Regions from separate parts of the Metabacillus sp. B2-18 genome, predicted to be linked through region 3. Evidence: riboswitches for the same ligand, from Rfam matches in the RefSeq annotation. Region 3 holds a riboswitch; each other region holds the start of a gene.
The links. A riboswitch is a leader RNA that binds a small molecule or an ion and turns the genes downstream of it on or off. The one in region 3 is predicted to bind cyclic di-GMP.
Positions count from the first base shown of each region.

Region 1 (2,207 bases), 980 kb from region 3:
TATTAATGTTGTTTCTTACTGTCACCACCCGATATTTGTAGAGTTTCGTCGATTTCAAAGGTTTCGAGTATCGTTAACAGAAAAGTAGATTTTACTAACAAATGATGAAATTTTCTGGAGTAAGAGTAAGCATTATACTACCTTTAGGCAAGATGAATGTGGTAATGTTTCAGAAGATAATAAGTTCAAAGAATAGGTGATTATAAGTGTATGAAAAAGAAATTGTCTATGTTCTTTCTGATTCGGTGGGTGATACAGCAGAGCTGTTGGTCAAAACAGTTGCTGCCCAATTTATCGGAACAGAGTTTAACATTAAAACAATCTCCTATATAGAAAATAAGGAAGAAATAAATGATCTGATTGCTCTCGCGAAGCTAAGCAACGCTATCATTGCCTATACACTCTTTACTCCACTATTTAAAAAGCATCTTGATCATAAAGCGAATGAAGAAGATGTTACGGTGATTGACTTAATAGGTCCACTATTGGAGACATTTGCAACTAAGCTAAATAAACAACCGGTACAAAAACCAAGTATAATAGAAGTACCTGATAACTCCTATTTTCGTAGAATTGAAGCCATTGAATTTGCTGTGCAATATGACGATGGAAAGGATATGCGTGGAATCAAGGAGGCGGATATCGTTCTCATCGGTGTTTCAAGAACTTTAAAGACACCATTGTCGATGTATTTGGCTAATAAAATGGTTAAGGTAGCAAATATCCCATTAGTCCCTGAGGTTTCTCCTCCTGAAGAACTTTTTAAGTTGTCAGAAGGAAAATGTATTGGGTTAACGATGTCACCTGAGAAACTAAGAGAAATAAGGGGAGAAAGATTGAAGCACTTAGGGTTATCTCCGGATTCAAGTTATGCGAAAATTGAACGGATTAAGGAAGAATTACAATTCGCTGAAACAGTAATGGTTAACCTTGGATGTCCAACTATAGATCTTTCCATAATGGCAATAGAAGAAGCGGCAGAGTGGATCATCGGTAGCATGTCACATAAGGTCGAGATAAAATCAAGCTAAGTAAAGAATCCCTTAAAACTCATTTAGGGGTTTTTTGTATCTCTTCTTAGAATTCATTGGAAGAAATTAAAGCTATTAATAAACGTAAATCTCATGGTATATTTGTTAATAAACGAAAACAACAACCTTATATAATAAAGGCAAATTCATTGAAAAATGGAGACGCAAAGTCACAGACCTAAGGAGAAATCTATGGTGGCTGGATTGCTGATGAGTGGAAGAGCTTTGTACAGCAATCCTCCGTGTTTATCGGTGGATTTTTTGTTATTTTTCAATAGCCAAACGTAGTTGAGACTTGAAAAAGTTTTTGATTTCAAAGAAAGATAGCAACAAGGAGGATATCATGAGATTTATTGATATAGAGGATTACAACCCACAGGCCATGCAATTGGCAATGCCTGTTTATGATCGGATGAGACGGATCCTTTTAGCAGCAGGACGTACAATTCATCCTAACTATTTGGAACGTATTAAAGAAATTGGAGTAACAACTCTTGTGGTAGAAGATGCTGAGTCATTTGGAATTACATTGGATGAAATGCTGGACATGCCAACTTGGATGGATATAATTGCTGTTGTGCAAGAAGCATTTGAAGATGTGAAAAAAGGAAAAAGATTAAATGTTGTAGCTATTCAAAAAGCTGCCATGACTCTTATCCATGAAGTAAATGCTCTTAAAACGATCATTTTAATTCCAACAACCTCTATTTCAGAAGGATTGGAGAAATATGCTCACTCTGTAAACGTAGCATTGTTATGTTTACAAATATCAAAGCAAATGAGTTATTCTCCTGTTCAGTTAAGAGATCTTGCCATAGGGGCGTTGCTGCATGATATCGGAAAGGCTGTAACAGATCAAGAAGCAGAACATCCTGCAAAAGGCTTTGAGGTGATTAAGGAAAGTCGCGAAATTAGTTTACTATCTGCTCATGTTGCTTTTCAACATCATGAGCTATTAAATGGAAAAGGCTATCCTAGGGGACTTAAGGACAAAGAAGTATTAGAATTTCCGCAAATTTGTGGGATAGCAAACTTGTATGATCGTATGCTTTCAAATCAAAAACTGCCTCCACATGAAGCGTTAGAATTGATTATGACAAAAAGTGATGATGAATATTCTCACAAAGTAGTTCAGGCATTTGTGAACAGTGTTCCTTCTTATCTACCAGGTACAAA
Region 1 is NZ_CP088245.1:4,360,187-4,362,393, reverse strand. Features, by position in the region: gene LPC09_RS22030 (bh protein) at 1-25, opposite strand, end outside; gene LPC09_RS22025 (pyruvate, water dikinase regulatory protein) at 207-1,031, shown strand; cyclic di-GMP riboswitch class I at 1,161-1,243, shown strand; gene LPC09_RS22020 (HD-GYP domain-containing protein) at 1,375-2,207, shown strand, end outside.
Region 1: it holds a riboswitch for cyclic di-GMP, as region 3 does, so the genes downstream of both, LPC09_RS22020 (HD-GYP domain-containing protein) here and LPC09_RS17180 (anti-repressor SinI family protein) in region 3, are expected to answer to the same signal.

Region 2 (2,207 bases), 990 kb from region 3:
TGCTTTTATAAACTTTTCTTTATCAACACCATTTAAAAAAGACAGAATCGAATTTTGAATAAGTTCCTTATTGCTAACACCTAGATAATTGGCTACCTGAGGACTAGCCTCATGAACAACCGCATCTTCATCCATAAGGAGGATCCCTAGTGGAGATCGCTGAAACAAGATGTTATATCGTTTCTCATACGATGATAAATAATCATATTTTGACATACTAAGGAAAATGGCGTATGCCCAAAATAATGAACCGTGCGGAATTAAGAAAGTGATAAATGATAAATTCGTATTTTGTAAAAGGATGGAGCCTACCAACATCGTTAAGGTCCATACAAAAAATAAGATCATACCTTTGAACCATAATACTGCAGCTTGATTTCCCTTTTTCATTTCCTTTATGGTTAAAAATACGTTTACTATAAGATACGCAAAATCCACAATCCATAACAAGATCAGACCGGGACCTGGAATAAACATAGGTTTTAATGCGGTCTCATCAAATTCGTTTAACATCCATGAATCAAAAGGAATCGTTGCAATCACAACGATTCCTGGAATAAATAATAGCTTAAATAATTTCCCGTTTTTCATTTTATACATATTAGCATTGATTAAAAAAAGATGCAGGGATAACAAAGCACTAACGGCAATTGACCCATTTATCCAGTAAACAACAATTTTATCAAGATACTTAGGATAAATAAGGCTAGATGTAAATACCCCAAAAAACCATAGAGACGACGATAGAAAAAATAAACTACATGTAATATGCTTCCGACACTTTCGATTATGACCATAAACCATACCTGCCAAAAAAATAAAAATAATCGCAGGAATCAGATACATGATACTGAAAAAGAAAATTTGCAAAACCCTCACCTACTAATTAACACTAATATGTTATAATTTCTCGCTTATATTTTGGAACCCAATTTCATATAAAGAATACTGACAAAACACAAAAAAACTGCTTACACAGCAGTTTTTTGACATGATTTGTAACCCGGCTATCATGCTGTGCGTAGACCCGTGGCTTTGCGTCCTATGCTTTCACATAGTTTGCCAGAAATATATGATTAACTTCATTATAGTCTATTTTTACTAGGAATAAAATACTGTTAGATAGTAATGGGTTCTGCCAATTTATGACTTCTACATAAAAGCCTGAGATGTATATTGAGTATTGGTATATTACCCATTGAAAGAAGATTAGGCAAACTTCTTTAATTACTATTAATGAACCAACGCTTGACTCATTAATCATTGTAATTGAAACAGGACTTGAGCAACAAAACAAGGATTGGTCGCAAAAAAGCAGTACATTGAGATTGACGAGATCACCTCGTTAACGTTTAAAACATTTTTAAGCAATATGAACTGCAATTAGTTTTTCTCCAATCGTTAATTGATGTTTAGGAGAAGAAAAAGTAAGAAAGGAAAGAATGCACTCTTCCCTTTTTAATGTGGTTCAATATGGATATGAACTCTTTCGATATTATAAATGTCTCGGAGTCTTTCCTCGATTTTATCTGTAATACCATGTCCTTCTACTACGGAAAGAGTAGATTTCACAAACACGATCGCATCTACTGTTGTTTGATTTCCTGATACGCGAGCCTTTATATCTTTTACAAACGTAACTCCTGGTGTATTTTTAATCGTTTCTTCTATCTCTTTTAACTTTTCCGCATCAAAGCCATCTGTTAAATCATGAACAGCTTCTCTAAAAATCCCATATGCAGTATGAATGATAATCAGCCCGACAATACCCGCAACAATTGGATCTAAAAAGCCCCAGCCTAAATATGCTCCAACAATCCCAATTACGGCACCTATACTAACTAACGCATCAGAACGGTTATCCTGAGAAGCTGCATATAGTGCCTTACTTTCAAGTTTTTTGGATAAATTGCGGTTATATCGATAAACAAAAAACATAAAAATAGCACAAAATAACGCAACGAATGCCGTAAACAGCTGTGGTGTAGTCTCTGCCGGAGATCTTAGATTATTAAAAGCATCAACAATAACTTGTATACCAACTGTAAACATAATGATTGAAGCAATTAATGAGGCAATCGTTTCTGCTCTTGAATGACCATATTTATGATTTTCATCGGCAGGCTTTTGGGCAATCCTTAATCCGACTAAAACAGTTACAGATGCAATTACGTCTGTTAAGTTATTTAACCCATCAGCTTTTAATG
Region 2 is NZ_CP088245.1:2,392,351-2,394,557, forward strand. Features, by position in the region: gene LPC09_RS12065 (sensor domain-containing diguanylate cyclase) at 1-870, opposite strand, end outside; cyclic di-GMP riboswitch class I at 995-1,074, opposite strand; gene LPC09_RS12070 (cation diffusion facilitator family transporter) at 1,459-2,207, opposite strand, start outside.
Region 2: it holds a riboswitch for cyclic di-GMP, as region 3 does, so the genes downstream of both, LPC09_RS12065 (sensor domain-containing diguanylate cyclase) here and LPC09_RS17180 (anti-repressor SinI family protein) in region 3, are expected to answer to the same signal.

Region 3 (2,207 bases):
ACACTTTATTGCCTCAGATGCACATAATACTACAATGCGTTCATTTCATTTGCGGGATGCTTATGATGCAATTGAGAAACAAATAGGTGTGGAGACAAAATTTATTCTTCAAGAAAATGCAAATTTAGTTTGTAATAATAGAATGGTTTATAAGGAAATGCCAGAAAAGGTAAAAAACAATAAAATAATTAGCTTTTTCACAAATAGAATGTAATTAATTAGGTCGGTCAATAAGCCAGAGGAATTAAATATAATATAAAGTTGAATATGTAATGAACAAAAAAGTGCTCGGTTAAATTATTTCGACTTTAGTATAAGGGGGACCGATAGTGGAGATACTTACATGCACAAATTCCCTATTTAGTTTGGAGAATATAAAGATTCCTTAGATCTAGGAGGTACTATATTGAAGTATGTTTTCTTGTATCTTGCATTATTAAACATAGTGGATGGAATTCTTACTTATATAGGGTTAACCATGAACATTATTGATGAAGCAAATCCAGTTATGAAATCTTTGTTCATTATGAAACCTATGTATTTTATCGTTTTTAAGTTTACTTTATCAATTTTACTGAGTTTAATTGTATACCTATCGTTAGATATAGTTAATAATAAGGGAGTGTTTTTATTAACTACGTTTGCTGCTCTTCTGTATTCATTTGTTATGTTATTACATGGTGCATGGATTTTAGATTATTTTAGTTAATAGATAGGTATATTTTAAATGGAATATTTTACTTTTACTAAGTAGAAAAGACATAATTTAAAGCTAAAAGTAAGCTATTAATTATGCCTCATTTATCAAGATCATTCTGAAGTCTCCACTTGTTAAACTCCAAAAACTCTTTAAACTGTTCTTTAGACACACCGGATTTCATAGCATCTTGAACAAGTTTAGTCCATTCTAAGTCAAGTTCTTCGGGATCTGTTTCGTTTTGTTCATTTAAAAGTGTATTTACCGGTACACCGAGTACAGATGACACTTTCTCCAAGAACTGAACAGAAGGATTTGACTGGAGATTGCGCTCAATCGAACTTAAATATGATTTTGCAACTCCTGCTCGTTCTGCTAGTTCTGATAGTGATAGGTTTTTTTGGGTTCTATATTTTTTTATTCGTGGGCCAATCACGTCAAAGTCACCTTCCTTTAATAATGCTATTATAACATATAAAGAAGGATTTTGTTTGATATGGAGAACGGTTTTCTAAAAAAATTCTGTGAGAAAGAGTTAAGTAGTTGGATTTCCTTTTTTAATAAAGAAATCTTTTATTTCTTCTACACTTATACCAATCTCAAGTGCCTCTAAAATTAATTTGACCCATTCATGGTCAAGCTGCCTGTCTTTAATCAGGTTATGTATCGTTTCGTTATTCAACTATCTCATCCTCCTAAAATACTCTTGTATTCCAGGCAGTCCAGCCATCATAGTTTTAAACTTTAGACCTGTGACTTTGCGTCCCTATTTTTCAATAGGTTTGCCCTTGAACTGATTATATTATTACTAAAGAAATAATCTTTTTGTGCGAAAGTCCTTAGTTTATGTCTGTCTTATTAACTATTCATATTATAAAAGGGAATTTTTAGGAAGTGTGCAGAATGATGTCGATGACAAAAATTTTCTTGTGTATTTTGAGTTTTTAACATTTATGTAATATAAGATGGGTATATATGCCTGTAAATTACGTAGGGGAATTAGAAAAGTGAGTTTTTCTGAAGTTTTGTTAACAAAACTTTAATGAACATAGCTCCAAGCAAATATTCATTTTGTCGAACTATATTTTAATTTTGGAGGATATAGTAGAAGTAACTAGACACAAAAGAATGACAATCGCACTAAGATTGCCATTCTCCTTACTCTATTTAAATATCCCCTGCGGCGTCAAATAAAAAATCCCACCATTCTGAACCGAAATATTTATCTGCGGCTCATAAAGCTCCCTCAATGCTTCCTTCTCCACCTCATAACAATCAGGCTTCTCATCCATATCTTCATAAAAATGATCCAAAAGCTTTAAATCTTCATTCCATCTTTCCCTCGCTTTATCCGCCCAGGAATGATCTTGTTCATGAATAGATTGCATAATAAACTGTTCAATCCGTTTAATTCCACTTTGTGGCTTAATCAAAGGTGTCATCGTAAAACAGAGATCCGGAATCTTCGGTGTTAGCTCTAATTTCTCTAGCTTATCTTGAAAGTTTTCTA
Region 3 is NZ_CP088245.1:3,377,571-3,379,777, reverse strand. Features, by position in the region: gene LPC09_RS17195 (tyrosine-protein phosphatase) at 1-214, shown strand, start outside; gene LPC09_RS17190 (DUF5658 family protein) at 407-709, shown strand; gene LPC09_RS17185 (helix-turn-helix domain-containing protein) at 798-1,133, opposite strand; gene LPC09_RS17180 (anti-repressor SinI family protein) at 1,233-1,379, opposite strand; cyclic di-GMP riboswitch class I at 1,411-1,494, opposite strand; gene LPC09_RS17175 (YqhG family protein) at 1,861-2,207, opposite strand, start outside.

Region 4 (2,207 bases), 950 kb from region 3:
ACAACAAATGAGGCAAAGGTTAGAGGCTATAAAAAAGGCCGCTTCAGCTTCAATGTTAAAGGTGGACGTTGTGAAGCCTGCCGTGGAGATGGAATTATTAAAATTGAAATGCACTTCCTACCTGATGTGTATGTCCCATGTGAAGTTTGTCATGGGAAACGATACAACCGTGAAACATTGGAAGTTACCTACAAAGGGAAAAACATTTCTGATATCTTAGAAATGACAGTCGAAGATGCAGTAACGTTTTTCGAAAATATTCCTAAGATTAAACGAAAGCTGCAAACGATTTTTGATGTAGGGCTTGGTTACATTACTCTTGGTCAACCCGCAACGACACTTTCCGGTGGGGAAGCACAGAGGGTGAAACTTGCATCAGAACTGCACCGACGTTCAACAGGTAAATCACTCTACATCCTTGATGAACCAACAACAGGCTTACATGTTGATGATATCGCAAGACTCTTAAAAGTTCTTCAACGCCTAGTGGATAATGGTGATACCGTTCTTGTCATCGAGCATAACCTTGATGTTATTAAAGGTACCGATTATATTGTTGATCTTGGTCCTGAAGGTGGAGACAAAGGTGGTCAGATCGTAGGGTTTGGTACACCAGAGGATATTATGAATAACGAACAATCTTATACAGGTAAATATTTAAAGCCAATTATAGAGCGCGATCGTGAGCGAATGAGAAATCTGATTAAAGAAAAAGAAGAAGTAGCGCAAAGTTAATTTGGTTAATTTGAGGTAGGGGCTGAATGATATGTTCAGCCTCTTTATCTATTTTTCATATCTAAGAAGTAGAGTTAATATAGTAAATGGGAAAAATGTCATTATTTGTCGAACGGTTGGTGAAATTGTAATAATTTGTTGTGGTATAATAGACCTACAAAATGATAAAGGCAAACTTATTGAAAAATAAGGGCGCAAAGCCAAGGACCTAAGGTAGATCATCTACTATGGTAGCCTAGCCGCCGGAGAATATTTTACTATTGTAAAGTGAGCGAGTATTCTTCTCGTTCACTTTTTTTCTAACAAAGGGGGGATTTACGTGACGATCAACGAAGGAAACATCTATCATCATTTTCAACCTATTTTTTCATTAAAGGATAAGAAAAGGATTGGTTATGAGGGACTTCTAAGATCTACTGATTTTTCTAATCCGGAATTATTTTTTCAACAAGCAATCATAAACAATCAATTATATCAACTAGATACTCAGTCCGTTTACAAAGCTCTTAAAATGTTTCGCCCGAATGAATCAAAAGAAAAGCTATTTCTAAACATTTTTCCATCAACTATTTTCCATCATGATTTTCTGGATTTCATAAACAAGCTAGCTACAGAAAAGTTGCTATCCAATCGAAATATCACATTTGAATTATCAGAGGTTGAGACTGTTAGAGATCTTGCACAATTAAAAGAGAGAATTGCTATTTTAAGAAATTATGGTATTAGTATTGCATTTGATGATGTAGGAAAGGGTAAAGCGTATATACAAGATATTATTGAGCTTGACCCCGAATATATAAAACTCGATCGCTATTTTTCCAAAGATTTGCACCGGTCAGAAAAAAAACAAGCATTTATCTATTTAATATTAGAGTATTGCAGACGATATAATAATACTGTCATTCTCGAAGGCATAGAAACAGTGGAAGACTTACAGATAGCTCAAAGCCTATCCGTTCCATTAGGCCAAGGTTTTTTACTAGGGAGACCGCAGTTATTAAGCAATTATGCTGATGTTAGTAATGGCTAATCAGAATACCAGAGAATAATATTAGGAAAGAATAGCGACCCTGTTACTTTATAATATTTAGTTTTGTATAAGGAAGAGATATTGGTATAAGGGTAGCGATCCTGCCACTTGCTAATAACGCGTTTAATTCCAAGATGTACATGCTTGGATTAAAGGTGTTTTTTTGTTTTTTACTAAATCAGACAAAAGGAGATATTTACATCATGAAATTAACAATCAAACGGAAATTAATAGGAAGCTTCCTAATCGTCTCATTGATCTTTGGGATCGCTTCATATGTGTCATATTCCAATATGAAGCAGTCAAATGAATCATACAATTATATTGTTGAAACTGTTAATGAGGTACGTGCAATTACTCAATCTATTCAAACCGATTCAGCGCTACAATCAGGATATTATCGTGCATTCTTACTATATGGTGATAATAGCTATCGAGACAA
Region 4 is NZ_CP088245.1:4,329,207-4,331,413, reverse strand. Features, by position in the region: gene uvrA (excinuclease ABC subunit UvrA) at 1-735, shown strand, start outside; cyclic di-GMP riboswitch class I at 895-982, shown strand; gene LPC09_RS21920 (EAL domain-containing protein) at 1,055-1,765, shown strand; gene LPC09_RS21915 (methyl-accepting chemotaxis protein) at 1,969-2,207, shown strand, end outside.
Region 4: it holds a riboswitch for cyclic di-GMP, as region 3 does, so the genes downstream of both, LPC09_RS21920 (EAL domain-containing protein) here and LPC09_RS17180 (anti-repressor SinI family protein) in region 3, are expected to answer to the same signal.